Regions from separate parts of the Rhizobium sp. N621 genome, predicted to be linked through region 2. Evidence: riboswitches for the same ligand, from Rfam matches in the RefSeq annotation. Region 2 holds a riboswitch; the other holds the start of a gene.
What was found. A riboswitch is a leader RNA that binds a small molecule or an ion and turns the genes downstream of it on or off. The one in region 2 is predicted to bind thiamine pyrophosphate.
Positions count from the first base shown of each region.

Region 1: linked by a shared signal. The riboswitch ahead of AMK00_RS19855 (ABC transporter permease) and the one ahead of thiM (hydroxyethylthiazole kinase) in region 2 are both predicted to bind thiamine pyrophosphate.

Region 1 is NZ_CP013495.1:4,134,207-4,142,130, forward strand. It holds gene AMK00_RS19830 (formate dehydrogenase subunit gamma) at 1-199, opposite strand, end outside; gene AMK00_RS19835 (LysR family transcriptional regulator) at 335-1,228, opposite strand; gene AMK00_RS19840 (ArsR/SmtB family transcription factor) at 1,306-1,647, opposite strand; gene AMK00_RS19845 (SDR family NAD(P)-dependent oxidoreductase) at 1,751-2,521, opposite strand; gene soxR (redox-sensitive transcriptional activator SoxR) at 2,645-3,115, opposite strand; TPP riboswitch at 3,449-3,562, shown strand; gene AMK00_RS19855 (ABC transporter permease) at 3,723-4,529, shown strand; gene AMK00_RS19860 (ABC transporter ATP-binding protein) at 4,526-5,338, shown strand; gene AMK00_RS19865 (ABC transporter substrate-binding protein) at 5,403-6,413, shown strand; partial or broken gene AMK00_RS19870 (acyltransferase family protein) at 6,503-7,722, shown strand; gene AMK00_RS19875 (sugar transferase) at 7,890-7,924, shown strand, end outside.
Region 2 is NZ_CP013498.1:374,729-382,652, forward strand. It holds gene AMK00_RS26415 (ABC transporter substrate-binding protein) at 1-36, opposite strand, end outside; gene AMK00_RS26420 (glycoside hydrolase family 3 N-terminal domain-containing protein) at 79-1,101, opposite strand; gene AMK00_RS26425 (GNAT family N-acetyltransferase) at 1,126-1,605, opposite strand; gene thiD (bifunctional hydroxymethylpyrimidine kinase/phosphomethylpyrimidine kinase) at 1,820-2,653, opposite strand; gene thiE (thiamine phosphate synthase) at 2,650-3,285, opposite strand; gene thiM (hydroxyethylthiazole kinase) at 3,282-4,085, opposite strand; TPP riboswitch at 4,127-4,223, opposite strand; gene AMK00_RS26445 (DUF1349 domain-containing protein) at 4,319-4,903, opposite strand; gene AMK00_RS26450 (ABC transporter substrate-binding protein) at 5,134-6,660, shown strand; gene AMK00_RS26455 (ABC transporter permease) at 6,744-7,685, shown strand; gene AMK00_RS26460 (ABC transporter permease) at 7,685-7,924, shown strand, end outside.

The DNA of each region.
Region 1 (7,924 bases), on a different replicon from region 2:
AGGTCATCACGCCATGCACCTCGGCGCGCGAAAGGTTCAGTTCCTCCGCGATCACGGGCAGGGCTTGCTGCGGCACATAGCCGAATTCCTGCTGAACTTGATGAAGAATGGGAAGCAGCGGCCCTTCAAGGGAGCGAAGGTCGGCGACAATGGAACGCGTGCGCGCTGCGATATCGCCTTCGGCGATATGAATGGTCATAAGGCAGCCCTCCCAGCCGCTTGCTCGTTGCGGAATGGCGCTCTCCACCGGCATGAGGCCATCCCCTCATGCAGCATCTCAGGGAAGCCGGCGACGATCAATAAAGCTATCTCGTGGATTGATAGGTTTTCTCTATCAGAGCTCTTCATCCCGCACGAGCACGCGCGCTTCATGCAGCAAGGCCGAAACGAGCGGCGTGAAGGGTTCGCGATAGGGCGCGACGAGGCCGACCAGATGGTGGGCCTCCGGTTCAACGATCGGAATCATGCGGATTTCTATTGGGAATCCAAATGATTTCGCGACGTTGCGCGGCATGATGCTTGCCCAGCGCCCAGTTCTGACATGCGAGAACAGCACGATCATCGAGTTGGATTCGAGAGTTGGATGTACGGTCGCGCCCGCTTCCGTCAGGTGCCGGTTGATGATGCGTCGGTTCTGCATGTCGGCGGTCAATAGACAAAGCCGAAGATCGCCGACCTCCTTCCAGGTCACGTTGTCGCGATCGGACAGCGGGCTGCCCGCAGCCGTGATCAGGTGATAGCGCTCGGCGTAGAGGGGAACACTGGTGACACGTCCGAGCGGCTCATTTTCAAGATAGGTGATACCGGCATCGATCTCGAGATTTTCGAGCATGCTCAGCACCTGCAGCGAGTTCCGCGAGACGATCGAGAAGGTCACTCCCGGATGTCGTTCCTGAAAGGGCGTGGTGATGCGCGAAAGCATGGCGAGCGCGGTCGGAATGGCAGCGAGGCGGATGTGGCCGGAAAGACCGCGGCGGGCGGCGCGCATCTCTTCCCGCATGGTGCGAGCATCGCCGACGATGCGCCGCGCCCATTCAAGCACCCGCTGCCCCTCCGGCGTCAGCCCCTGAAACCGCGAGCCGCGCTGCACCAGCATGACGCCAAGCTGGTCTTCAAGCTGCCGGATGGCGGCCGAAAGTGTTGGCTGGGAAATCCCGCACTCCTCCGCGGCGCGGCCGAAATGCTTTTCGTTGGCAAGGGCGATGAAAAATTCCAGCTTGTCGATCATCCGGTCTCCCGATCCGGCGCGAAATCATCCGGATCAGCCTATCTTCGACGCAGCAACCGTGTTCCGCAAGGGCGGTACTAATCGTTTTCAGCAGCCGGAAAAAGATCGAACAACGATTCAAGGAAGGCAAGCACGCTTGTATTGCCGATACGGTAATAGACCAGCCTACCCTGACGGCGCGTATTGACGAGGCCTTCAAGCCTTAAACGTGCGAGCTGCTGCGAGACCATTGCCTGCTGAATGCCGAGGATGTTTTCGATTTCACCGACCGTCCGCTCCTCACTCGCGAGTATGCAAAGAATCAGAAGTCGGGTCTGGTGCGCCAGCGCCTTCAGCAGATCGCTCGCCTCACGAGCGTTTCCAGCGAGTTTGTGCAGTTCCTGACCGGACATTCCCGGCTCGGGCTTGGGCAATGGCATTCGACATCTCGGAAGGGAAGCGAAAAGGCAGATCAGCACAATAGCATATTCGCACACGCGAATTTGCCAAAAGTGATGAAATGTCAAAAAAGGTCTAACTAAATCAGCAGATAAGCTGGCCGCCATTGATCTCGATGACCTGACCGGTAATGTATCCGGAGAGGGAGGGTGCCGCCAGGAACAGATAGGCCGGAGCGCAGTCCTCCGCCGTGCCCAGCCGCTGCAAGGGAATAGACTTTCTCGTCTGCTCCAGCTTTTCGCGGGAGGAATAGCGCTCATGGAAATCCGTCTCGATCGTTCCGGGCGAGACACAATTGACGCGGATGCTATCCGGCGCGAGCTCGCGGGCAAGCGCCTTGGAATAGGTGGAAACGAAAGCTTTCGAAGCGGAATAGATCGAAGAACCGGGACTGCCGCCGGTCAGCGCGGAAATTGAAACGGTGTTGACGATGGCAGCGCCTTCCGCCGCCTTTAATGCCGGCAGCAGCGCACGCGTCAGCGCCACCACCGACGTCTGGTTCAAACGCACGATCGCCTCATAATCTGCGTCGGTCAGTGTGGCAGCCGGAAAACGGCCGAGCATGGTGCCGGCGTTATTGACGAGCACATGCACCTTGTCGAAAAAGGCAAGCGCATTTTCGGCAAATTGCGCAGCGCCGCCAGCGGCGGTGAAATCGGCGTGCAGCAGCAGCGCCCGTCTTTCGGATTCAGCCGTCAGCAGAAAATCCGGCAGCTCGCGCCCCGGTTTGCGTCCGGTATGGACGATCACCTTCGCGCCGCAGTCCAGGAACTGCCGGGCCACTTCGAGGCCGATGCCCCGCCCGGCGCCGGTCACGATGACATTGCGATTCTCGAATAGTCTCGGATGGAACACGAAGCCGTCCTCCTCGCGGACAAAGCCGCCTGTTGCGCCATTCGCCCTTAACATATGAGCGCGCCGGCCGAAAGAAAGGCGGCATCATCTTTCCGCGAGAGGCTAGCGCTCTTCCCCGAAAGCTCACACTTCGTTTTCGCTCTCCAGCAGCCGCGGGCCCGGCCCTTCCTCGCCGAGCCGATCGAAGGGATTGCGCAACGGACAGCTTTCGATCGACAGGCAGCCGCAGCCGATGCAGCCGGTCAGACGGTCTCGCAGCAGGCTCAGCTGTCTGATTCGCGTGTCGAGCTCATCCTTCCAGCGCGCCGACAGCGTCTGCCAGTCGGCAACCGTCGGCGTGCGTCCCTGCGGCAGGGAGGCAAATGCCGTCTGGATTTCCGAAAGCGGAATGCCGACACGTTGCGCCACCTTGATGATGCCGAGCCGGCGAAGCACATCGCGTCCGTAGCGCCGCTGGTTGCCGCGCGTGCGGATACTCGAGATCAGCCCCTTGACCTCATAGAAATGCAGCGCCGAGACGGCAAGACCGCTGCGTTGCGCCACTTCACCGACCGTCAGAAGCCTGCCGAGCGGCGTTGCAGAAATCCTATTCATCGCCTATTGACCTCAATATTAGTTGAGGTTTTATAACCCCTGCTCCCCCGCCCGTAAAGCGCGAGGCGCAGGAAGGAGCGGCAGTGAGATCATCCGGTCGATAAAAGCTGGAACGAGGGCATCGGCGCTCGTCCGCCCCCGTATCGATCGCTCCAGCCGATATAGCCCCCGAGAGGCGAGCGCTCGGGTTCCGTTCCCGGCAGGTACGGAACCTCGGAAAACACCCGGACAGGACCTCGTCCGGGTGTTTTTTCATCGGCAATCCCTTCCCGACCGGCCGAACTGCTTTGCAATTTTGCGGTTGCGGCAAGAAAACCCCGATGATAGTTTTCGCCGAAATAACAGGGGAGCTCCGTGTCGCCGGGGCTGAGATGCGAGGCGCAAGCTTCCGGACCCTTCTAAGCTGATCTGGGTAATGCCAGCGGAGCGAGGTCCAAATGCATTCCGGCGCGCAAGTGTCACTCTACCCGACGTCCGGCCATTCCGCCGGCACCCCTATCGATGCCGTCAAGGCAATCGCCCCGAATTGCGGCAGGCTGCGCATCGAGACCGATGCCCTCGACAGGTTTGCGCGAACGGCCCGACGAAAGCCTGAAATCGAACGCCGATGACATCGCCACGCCCATCGGATTCGCGTCTTGCGACGCTCTGTCTCGCCGTGTACCGGGCAATGCCCGCCTTGCTCGCCGGCTTTGCCTTTCTGGCGGCATGGGAACTCTATGTCGATCTTTCCGGCATCAAACCGTCCATTCTGCCGGCGCCTTCGCGTATCCTTGTCCAGGGTTGGCTGAACCGAGAGGGGCTGATGTCAAACACCTGGCCGACGCTCGGCGCCACAGTCGGCGGTTTCGCTCTGTCGCTCGCCTTCGCCTTCGCCTCTTCGATCCTGATGGATTTCATGCCCTTCATGCGCCGGGCACTGCTGCCGATCTTCATTGCCAGTCAAACTTTGCCGCTGGTGGCGATCGCACCCCTCGTCGTTCTCTGGTTCGGTTTCGGCCTTTTGCCGAAGATATTGCTGGTGGCCCTCGTCACCTTTTTCCCGCTGCTCGTTGCCCTGCTTCAGGGTTACGAGGCGACCGACCGCGATATTGCCGAATTGCTGAACTCGATGAAGGCGAGCCGCTGGCGCATTTTCCGCCTGGCGCGCCTTCCCTCCTCTTTGCCCTTTTTCTTCGCGGGTCTCAGGATCTCGATCACCTATGCCGTCGTCGGCGCGATCTTTGCCGAATATGCCGGCGCTGCAAGCGGCCTCGGCATCTATATCCTCAACGCCAAGAACAATTTCCGTCCCGATCTCGTGCTCGCCGCCGTGATCGTCAGCGCTCTCTTGACGCTCTGCCTCTTCGCGCTGACGCTGGTTATCCAGCGTTTCGTCATGCCCTGGCAGCCATCCCAGGAGCGGCGCAGATGACCGGTCAGATGCTTGAGCTGCGCAACATCTCGAAATCCTTCGACGGCATGAAGGTTCTGAGCGACATTTCACTCACCGTCGCAAACGGCGAGTTCGTCTCGATCGTCGGCCCATCCGGCTCCGGAAAATCGACTGTGCTGAGACTGCTGACACAGGCGCTGCGGCCTGATTCCGGCGCCATGCTTTTCAACGGTGCAGCGCTGGAACAGACGCCGCATTCCTTTGCCTTCATGCCGCAACGCGATGCGCTGATGCCGTGGCGCCGAATCATCGATAATGCCGCGCTCGGCCTTGAAGTGAAAGGCATGACTCGTCGGGCGGCCCGCGCCGCTGTCGCGCCCCTCTTCGAGCGGTTCGGCCTTGCCGGCTTCGAGCATCACTACCCCTCTTCTCTTTCCGGCGGCATGCGCCAGCGTGCGGCACTGCTGCGCACCGTCATCCAGAAGCAGGACATGCTGCTGCTCGACGAGCCCTTCGGCGCGCTCGATGCGCTGACCCGCACACAGATCCAGGAGTGGCTGCAAGGCATGTGGACCGAACATCGCTGGACGGCGCTGCTAATCACGCACGATGTCCGCGAGGCCGTTTTCCTCTCCGATCGGATCTACGTGCTGTCTGCTCGCCCGGCCCGCGTCATCCGCGAATTCCGTGTCCCCCTGCCCCGCCCGAGAAGCATCGCCGATCTCGGTTCACCCGCAGCTCAGGCAATCGAGACTGAAATCCTGCAAACCCTGCTTCATCCGCTGGAACAGGATGATTTTAGGCCGACCGGCCTGAAATCTGGCTCCTGTTCCAATTTTAAGAGTTAGAGCCTGATGTCGTCCGAAAACCGCACTTTTCGGCATCATGCTCTCAAGACCTGAGGAGGTCACCATGCCGCTTCTCACCCGTCGCCAGACGATCCTCGCCGCCATCGCGACAAGCCTCGCCGGCCGCACCGCCTTCGCCCAACCGGCGCCCGCAAAGGTTCGCATCGCGCTGGACTGGACGCCCAACACCAACCATATCGGCATCTATGTCGCCAAGGCGAAGGGCTTCTATGCGGCCGCCGGCCTCGATGTCGAAATTCTACCCTTTACCGACACCAGCGCCGGCACGCTGGTATCAAACGGGGTCGCCGATTTCGGCATCAGCAGCGAGATCGAGGCCCTCACGCAGCGGGCTGGCGGCGGTGACGTGAAGATGGTCTATGGCGTCGTCCAGACGGAAACCGCGCGCCTGATCTTCAAGGGCGGACGCGACGACATCAAGAGCCCTAGAGATCTCGACGGCAAGACCTATGGCGGCTTCGGCGGCACCTGGGAGAGCGCGCTGGTCTCGGCAATGATCCGCAATGACGGCGGCAAAGGCGACGTCAAGACCGTCACCCTCGGCACCTCCGCCTATGAGGCACTGGACAATGGCTCGATTGACTTCACGCTGGAGATCTACACCTGGGAGGGCATCGCCGCCGAGCTGGAGAATCGGAAGATCAGCCGCTTCCATTATTCCGATTACGGCATTCCCGACGAGCAGACGACGGTCATCGTTTCCAGCGACGCCTATCTCTCGGCCAGTCGAGAACACGCGCGCGCCTTCATCCAGGCCACACGTCAAGGCTATGTCTACTCCATCGACCATCCCGACGAAGCCTGCGACCTGCTGATATCAGGAAGTAACGGCGCGCTGATGAACGCGGAACTGGTAAAAGCATCTCAGAAAGCGTTGATCGAAGGCCATTTCCTGAGATCCGAGGCCGGCGTGATCGGCACGCTTGACCCGGCAAAGGCCGATGCCATCGGCGGCTTCCTGATCGAGAACGAGATCCTGGTGGATGCGAATGGCGTCGCGCTCAAAGAGAAGCCGGACTTTTCCACCTATTACACCAACGAGTTCCTCGGCTGATCCGGCCCGGGCCTTGCCGAAGCGGCTTTCCGCGGCAATGCTTTGAGCCTGGGGCGGTTTAAGCCGAATCGGGCAGGGCGGGGAACGACATGCGAGCACAGGACAGACTCGTCGGAGCAGACTTTCTGCGCGCGATGGCCTGCTTGTTGGTGCTCGCTCATCATCTCGCGCTCCGGCTGGATATGCGCAGAGTTCCGGATGAAATGGCGGCGACGGCAAACGTCCTCCGCTTCGGCAATTTCGGCGTCGCCATCTTTTTCGTGCTTAGCGGCTTTCTGCTTGCCCGCCCCTTCTGGCACGCTCTCGACGCCGGCGGCGCCATGCCGAACCTTGGGCACTACGCCATCCGCAGGTTGGCACGCATCGCTCCGGGCTTCTGGTTCGCCGCCAGCGTCAGCTTCGTCCTCAGCCTGACGCTGCTTGCCCTGCCGCCGACGCCGGAACTCGTCGTCCGCTACGTCTCGGGACTACTGTTCATGAGCCAGTGGCATTGGCGCACGTTTTTTCCCGTCGAAGCCGATGGGCCGCTCTGGTCCATTCCCTTCGAGGTGACCAGCTATGTGCTCCTGCCGGTCGGCTTTTTCCTGCTGTTTCGCTTGCCGCTGCTGCGGCGACGTCCGTTCTTCGCCCGCGCCGCATGGCTCGGCGTCGTTGCCGTCGTCCTTCTTGCCCATCTGGTGATCCTGAGGCTCTTTGCGCTCGACGATATCGGTCGTGGCTGGGCATATGGCCTGCAGGGCGGGGCGAAGGAATGGATGCCTAACTATAACCCGATCGGCTTCTTTGCCGTCTTCGCGCTCGGCGCGCTTGCCGCCGGCATCGAAGTGATGTTGCCCGCAAGACGCTCCCCCTGGTTCGATGCCGCGGCACTCCTGGCCCTTGCGATTGCCGGTTACCGCCTCCTCACATCCCCCGGTGGCTCGGCCGAAGGTTACGGCTGGCTTGACATCCCTTATGGATTTCCGGTCTTCCCACTGGCCGTCGCAACAGCGCTCATTTCACTCAGCCATTCGCAGGGTCTGGGCAGGCTGCTTGATAACGCTCCTATCCGCTACGTCGCCAAGATCTCCTTCGGCATTTACATCTGGCAGGAGATCATCCTGACATTGATCCAGAGACTCGCCCCCGGCTCGTTCGGGGCCGCCTCGGAGAATGTGGTCACCGGCTGGCTGCAATCCTGCACACTGACGGCGGCGCTGGTTTTTCTGGTGGCAAGCCTCAGTTATTATCTGTTGGAACGACCGGCAATCGACTTGGGTAGCCGCCTGACATCGCGCCGCCTGATCGGGCTACTCCTTTAAAAGTATAATTTCGAATACCACTCAACTAGAGGCATTAGGGTTAACGCGAAATACTCCCATTTTTGGCGTCTTTATGCTTACCGATTTCTTATTTATAACGATGACAAACCATACGTAAGCATGTATCTGTCTCCCCGCTGTTCAGTATCGCATCTAAACTTCTGGGCTTTGAGTAATGAATGCTTTTACTTCGAAGATAAGTTCACGCTT
Region 2 (7,924 bases):
TGTCAGTGTGGCGGCGGCAAGAAGATATTTTTTCATGTTTTATTCCCCTTCTTTTATAAGTGAGAGATGGTGCGCCGGTCAGGAGACCAGCGCGCTTGCAAATATGTCTTCGACTTCAGCGTGGGCGGCCCGATAGTCGATCTTGAGATTGCCGAGGCGGGCCTTGCCGGCGGCGATCCGCTGCAGTGCGGCGGCGGTCAACGGGCGCGCCGCCTTGGCGGCTGCTTCGCTTTGCCGAATGTCGCCGTGGCTGTGGAGGGCGATGTCGAAGCCGGCGTCGAGCACCTGTTTGACGCGTTCCGGCAGGGTGCCGGAGAGCGATTCCATGAAGATGCAGTCGGAGATCAGCACGCCGTCATAACCGAGATCGTTGCGGATGACGTCGTGCATGATTGGCGAAACGGAGGCGGGCAATTCCCTGTCGTAGGCCGAGTAGACGACGTGGGCGACCATGGCCCAGGGTGTATCCCTCAGCGCGACGAACGGCTTGAAATCGGTGGCAGCGAGCGTCGCGCGGCTGGCATCGACCACCGGGCGCTCCTTGTGGGAATCGAGCGTTGCGCGGCCATGGCCGGGAATATGCTTCATCACGGGCATGTTGCCGGTCTCGAGCAGGCCGTCGACCACCTCGCGGCCGAGGGCGGCGATGACATCGGGATCGGAGCCGAAGGAGCGGGCGCCGATGACCGCGCTCGTCGTCTCGAAGACGAGGTCGAGAACGGGCGAGCAGCCGCTCGAAAGGCCGAGTTCGGTCATCATCGCGCCCATGGCCTGGGAGGAAAGACGCAATGCTTTTTTGCCGAGCTCGACATCGCGGCGCGCCAGCTCGGCAAACTGCCCGAAGCTGCGGAAGAGCGGCCAGGGGCCGGCATCTAGGTGCTGGACGCGCCCGCCCTCCTGGTCGGTGAAGACGGGGGCGTCGTCGCGGCCGACGGCTTCGCGAAAGCGCTCGATCAGCCGTTTCGTCTGCTCCGGCTCGCGCTGATTGCGCCGGCCGACGAAGAGGCCGAGCGGATTGGTCTCACGAAACAACGCAAATTCGTCATCCGAAAGTACGGGATTGGGAAGGCCGACAAAAAGGGCGAGCGGGGTCGAGGACAAGTCTAGTGCTCCGGTATCAGATGGTCATTTCGGCATGCTTCTCAGCATGCCTTCGTAAATGCCCTTGTCGGGGGCGGGGATGGTGATGGCGCCTGCGGTTCGGCCGTAAAAATCGACGGGGCCGGCATCGCCGATAAAGGCATAGGCATGGCCGAGCGTCTTCATCGTCTGAAGGCAGGCGGAAAATAAAGCGAGGCCGACGCCCTTGCCGCGCACTTGCGGGTCAACGCCGGTCGGCCCGAAGAAGCCGCGCGCCGTCGTGTCGTAGCAGGCAAAGCCGAGCAGCTCACGGCCTTCGATGGCGATCAGGCAGGCGACTGGCTGGCGGGAGAAAGCGACCAAGACCTCGCTTGCCCAGTTCTCGCTGAACCGTTCGCGAACCCAGGTGACGACGAGATGCAGTTCCGGGGGGAGGGCCGGGCGGATGGAGGCGCCGACGCTGTCGGCTCTCTGTTTCAGCTCGGCGAGCTGCGTGGAGTAAAGGCTCACAAGCAGGTCCGGCACCCGACATTCCTCCTGCTATTCCGTTGTTGCGGAATATATACCCCTCTTATGTTATAGACTTGGCCATCTCGCCGGGCTTGTCAACAGGGTTTTTCAATCGGCGCCAGTGATTCAGCCGCGCTGGCTGCGCTCGCTACGCAGGGCGGCCGGCACAGGCGAAAACGGCCCGGGGAGACCAGGCCGTTCGATGGAGACTGTTCGTCGATTTCAGTACTTATGCGCCGTCTTTCCAGAGCGCATGAAAGTGCTGCACCGGGCCATGGCCTGAGCCGACGGTGAGGCGTCCGGCCGCCGCGACCGCGCCGGCAAGATAATCCTTGGCGATGGCGACTGCCTGCCGCGCCGAAGCGCCCTTGGCAAGCTCGGCCGCCAGCGCGCTGGAGAGTGTGCAGCCGGTGCCGTGGGTGTTCTTCGTCGGCACCCGCTGGGCTTCGAACCAATGCAGCCCGTCGGCGGCGGCGAGCACGTCGGGGCTGTCGTCGCTGTCGAGATGACCGCCTTTGACCAGCACGGCGGCCGGGCCGAGGGCGCGCAGCCGTTCGGCCTGCGCTGCCATCTCTACCCGGTTCGTCGCGACCGGCTGGTGCAGCAGCGCGGCGGCCTCCGGCAGGTTCGGGGTCAGCATCGTGGCGAGCGGCAGCAGCCGCAGCGTCAGCACGTCGACCGCTTCGGGCGCGAGCAGGGCGGCACCGCCTTTGGCGATCATCACCGGATCGAGGACGACGGGAATGCTGCGTCCTTTGGCGGTTGCTGCGGCCAGAGCTGCGGAAAGGGCGGCGGCGACGGCTTCGGCGATGCCGGCATTGGCAATCATGCCGATCTTCACGGCATCGACGCGCACATCGGCAAAGACGGCATCGATCTGGTCGGCAACGAATTGCGGCGGCACCAGATGCACGCCGGTGACCCCTTGCGTGTTCTGCGCCGTCAGCGCGGTCAGCACCGCCATGCCATAGACGCCGCGGGCCGAAAAGGCCTTGAGGTCGGCCTGGATGCCGGCGCCGCCGGACGGATCGGAGCCGGCGATGGAGAGGACGTTGCGGATCATGCCGGGACCTTTCGAATTTCTGCGGCGATGCGGCGGGTGGCCGCCGCCGGATCCGGCGTGCCGCACACGGCGGAGACGACGGCAAGCCCCTTGGCGCCGGCGGCAAAGACTTCGGCCACATGCTCCGCTTTCAACCCGCCGATGGCGACCGACGGCACCGGCGAGACCTGCACCAGCCTGGCAAGACCGTCAAGGCCGATCGGCTGCTTGTGGTCGGCCTTGGTCGGCGTCGCAAACACCGGGCCGACGCCGGTATAATCGACGAGATCGCGATCGACGGCAGCCGCGAGCGCCTCGGTCTCGACCGAGAGGCCGAGGATCATGTCGGGGCCGATCATCCCCCGAGCCGTGCGCGCATCCATGTCCTCCTGGCCGATATGCAGGCCATCGGCGCCGATGGCGATCGCCGCCTCGACGTCGTCGTTGACGATGAGGTGGGCGCCGGTGCCGCCGAGCGCCTGTTTCAAGGCGCGGCCGGTCTCGATCATGCGTGCTGTCCCCGCCTGTTTGTCGCGCAGCTGCACCATCGTCGCGCCGCCGGCAACGGCAAGCCGGGCGGTCTCGACCATGCCGATCCGGGCGCAGAGATCCGGATCGAGGACGAGATAGAGCGAAAGGTCGAAAGCCTTCATGCGATCGATACCCTGGCTCTCGCATCCAGCGCTTCGCCGTCGAGCGCGGCCAGCGCATCGAGGAAGCGCCAAGCGAACGAGCCGGGGCCGGCCGCGCCGAGCGCGGCATCTTCGCCGGCGACGGCAAAGGTTGCGAGCGCTGCGACCGTCGTGCCGAACAGATCCTCCGGCGCGGTGGCGGCGAAAGCGCCGACCAGGCAGGTGAGCGAGCAGCCGAGTGCGGTGACCTGCGGCATCAGCACCGATCCGCCCTTGATGCGCACCGCCCTCGCGCCATCGGTCACGAAATCGACGGCGCCGGTGACGGCGACGATTGCCTGCTGCCGCTCCGCGAGCCGACGGGCCGAATCCTCCGCCTGCTCGACCGGATCGCGGCTGTCGACGCCCTGACCGCGGCTCTCCCCGCCAGCAAGCGCGATGATCTCGGAGGCATTGCCGCGGATGATCGTGGGCTTGAGCGCCAGCAGATCGGCAACCGCCTGGCGGCGAAAGGCCGTCGCATAATGCGCCACCGGATCGAGCACCCAAGGTTTGCCGGATGAGGCAGCCGCCTTGGCCGCCGCCCGCATGCCGTCGAGCCATTGCGTCGACAGCGTGCCGATATTGACAGTCAGCGCGCTCGCGATGCCGGCGAATTCGCCAGCTTCCTCAGCCGCATGCACCATGGCCGGCGAAGCGCCGGATGCCAGCAGGACATTGGCCGCGATGTTCATGGCGACGTAATTGGTGATGCAGTGGACGAGCGGCGGCTTTTCGCGCATCGCCTCCAGCATGGCTCCCGAGGTGGTCTTGCTCTGCATGGCGCCCCTTTCAGGCGGGGCAGGCGCGGGGCGGCGTCTACGGCGATCCCCGAGCGACTCCCTCCGCCGGCATTATCCGGTTCAGGTTCGAAGGGTTCTTCTCAGCCCGTCTGTCGACGAACGCCCCTGTCTCTCATCGCGCTCTTTTTCGCAGAGAAGCACGCGGCTGTCATCCCGAAAATGACGTTTCGCCTGCCTTCCGACAAAGCTGGTTGAAGGGATCACAGCGTTCCTCAACTTAAATCATGCAGATCCGTCGTAATCGCTGCCCCGATCGAAAACTCCGAAAACTGCACTGTCAATCCGCTGCGTTCCGGCGTGCAGGCGGTCGGCCCGACCTCGTATCTGTCGGCAATCGGGAGGGGCGCTAACCGCAGCAGCGGCCAGCGGCTGCCGTCGCTGGAGGCCTGAATGCGTAGCGCGCCGGCTGCGACGGTAACGCGGATGTGGAAATCCTCAAGTTCCTTGAAGGGCTGCGAAACGGACCAGTCGGACTTGCCGTCGGTGACGACGGTACTGAGGAAGGCTTCGCCGTCGGTGAATTCGACGCCCGTCTTGACCCAGCGTTTTTCGTCGAGGCGCACCATCAAGCCGGCCTGGTCGTAGAGGGTGCGGAACTCGCCTTGCACGCGGATCTGGGCGGTGAAGCTATCGGCGGTGGGGAAGGCGAGGAAGTGGCCGCTGTCGCGGGTGAAGCCGTAATAGGTCTCCCGCCAGAAATCGGTCTTCTCGCCTGTCGTCAGCGTCAGACCGGTTGCGTCGGCGTGCCAGCTTGTCGGTTCGTTCAGCCATTTTCCGTTGTTGAAATCGATGTCCATTCCATCCTCGCTTTATTGAAGCCGCGGGCGCAGCCGATTCTTAGCGCCCCCATAATGCGCGAGCTTCGCGAAGGCGGCCAGCCGCACCCGCGGTTCGGCGGTGTTGGCCGTCGCGACCCTCGTCTCACGACATAATCCGTGGGCTTCCGCTTGACACGATTACTTCATCTCTTATTCTGTTACAAAAAGATGAATTACATAATTGTGGAACTTAACTCGGGAGCCCTCACATGAAAACGCTTGTCGCATTCCTGCTCGGCACTGCGCTCGTCGCCCTGCCTTCGACCCTGCTTGCTGCGGAAAAGGGCGGCGTCATCAATGTCGCGACGATCGGCGAGCCGCCGACGCTCGATCCGATGTCGTCGACGGCCGATCTCGTCGGCATCGTCACCCAGCATATTTTCGAAACGCTCTACACCTTCGACAAGAGCTGGAACGTCACGCCGCTTCTGGCCGAAAGCCTGCCCGAGATTAGCGCCGACGGCAAAACCTATACGATCAAGCTCCGGACCGGCATCAAGTTCCACGACAATAGCGATATGACCTCGGATGATGTCGTCGCCTCGCTGAACCGCTGGATGAAGATCGCCTCGCGCGGCAAGCAGGTGGCCGGATTCATCGACAAGATCGCTGCCGCCGATCCCGCGACCGTGACCATCACGCTGAAGCAACCCTATGCGCCGCTGACCTCGCTGCTCGCCTTCAACAATTCGGCGGCGATCATCATCCCGTCGGAAAAGCAGGACGAACCGATGAAGGAGTTCATCGGCACCGGCCCCTATATGCTGAAGGAGCGCAAGGCCGATCAATATATCCAGCTCGTCCGCTTCGACGGATACAAGTCGCGCGAAGGCGACAGCAATGGTTATGGCGGCGCCCGCCATCAATATCTCGACGAAATCCGCTTCGTGCCGGTGCCGGATCCGAACACCCGCGTCGAGGCCGCCGTTTCCGGCCAGTATGATTATGTCGATTCGATCCCGGTCGAATCCTACGACAAGCTGAAGGGCTCGACGGCCTCGCAGCCGGTCATGCTGAAGCCCTTCGGCTATCCTGTTTTCGTCTTCAACACGAAGGAAGGTGTCGCCGGGAATGTCGAGGTTCGCAAGGCGATCCGCCAGGCGCTCAGCATGGAAGACATGCTGGCCGCCGCTTTCGGCAGCAAGGATTTTTATGCACTCGACGGCGCCATCTACCCCAAGAGCTTTGCCTGGTCGACGGATGCCGGCGTCGAGGGCGCCTATAATGTCGCCGATCCGGAAGGGGCGGCGGCTGCCGCCAAGAAAGCGGGTTACAATGGCGAGCCGATCCGCATCCTGACCAGCCGCCAATACGAGTTCCATTACAAGATGGCGCAGGTCGCCGCCGAATATCTGAAGCTTGCCGGCTTCACCGTCGATATGCAGGTGGTGGACTGGGCGACGCTGACGCAGCGCCGCACCGATCCGAAACTCTGGGATATCTACATCACCCACAGCCCCTTCCTGCCGGAGCCGGCGCTGATCGGCTCGCTCTCGACCAGCTCGCCCGGCTGGTGGGATACGCCGGCCCGCAAGGCCGCCGTCGATGCCTTCACCTCCGAAGTCGATCCGAAGAAGCGTGTGGCACTCTGGGCCGATGTCCAGAAGGCCGTCTATGCCGATGCGCCCTTCATGAAGATCGGCGATTTCAACGCCGTCTCGGCGAAATCGGTCAAGCTCGAGGGCGTCGATCCGGCTCCGTGGCCGTATTTCTGGAATGCCTCGATCAAGAAGTAACCATCACCGCCGGCGCCGGCCCTTTGCGGCCGGTGCCGGTCTTCCTTTCTGCCGTATCCGCAAAGGCTTGAAGGCCAGCATTCATGATCCGCTACATCCTCCAGCGCCTGTTCGGCATGATCGTCGTGATGTTTCTCGTCGTGACGATCGTCTTCGTCATCGTGCGCGTGACGCCGGGAGATCCGGCCGCCGTCATGCTCGGGCCGGATGCGACGCCGCAGGATATTGCCGATCTCAGAACCAAGCTCGGCCTCGATCAGTCGCTCGGCCTGCAATATGTCTATTATATCGGCCAGCTGCTGCGGGGCGATCTCGGCCAGTCGATCTTCCTCAACATGCCTGTGACGTCAGCGCTCATCGACCGCGCCGAGCCGACCTTCTTCCTGACGCTGTTTTCGCTTGCCATCGCCAGCGTCATCGCGCTGCCGATCGGCATCTACGCCGCCTATCGGCGCGGCTCCTTCGTCGACCAGGCGGCAACGACGCTCGCCATGTTCGCCGCCAGCATTCCGAGCTTCTGGCTCGGTCTCATCCTGATGCAGTTCTTCGCCGTCAGGCTCAATCTCTTCCCGGTTTCGGGCTATGGCGGCCCCGGCTCGAGTTTTCTCGAGCGTATGTATCACCTGACGCTGCCGGCCTTTGCGCTCGGCATCGTCTCCTCGGCGCTGATCCTGCGTTTCACCCGCGCCTCGATGCTCGACGTGCTCGGCGATGATTACATCCGCACGGCCCGCGCCAAGGGGCTGATCGAGCGCAAGGTGATCCTCAAACACGCGCTGAAGAATGCGCTGATTCCGATCCTGACGGTCCTCGGCCTGACGGCGGCGGTGCTGATATCGGGCGCCGTCGTCACCGAGACCGTCTTCGGCCTGCCGGGTGTCGGCAATCTCGTCGTCTCGGCGGTGCTGCGCCGCGACTATCCCGTCATCCAGGGGGCGCTGCTCGTCATCAACGCCCTCTACGTGCTGATCAATTTTGCGATCGACATGCTCTATCTGCTGGTCGATCCGAGGGTGCGCTACTGATGGCCGATATCGCAATCAAGCCCGCCGAGAGCGAGGGCAGCAAATTCCTCCGCCGCCTGCTGAAGCGCAAGACGGTGGCCTTCGGCCTGCTGATCCTCACGGTCTTCGTGCTGCTGGCGGTCTTCGCGCCTGTGGTCGCGCCCTATTCGCCGTCGAAGCTTTCGATCGTCAACCGGCTGAAGCCGCCGAGCGGCACGTTCTTCTTCGGCACCGACGAGTTCGGCCGCGACGTCTTCTCG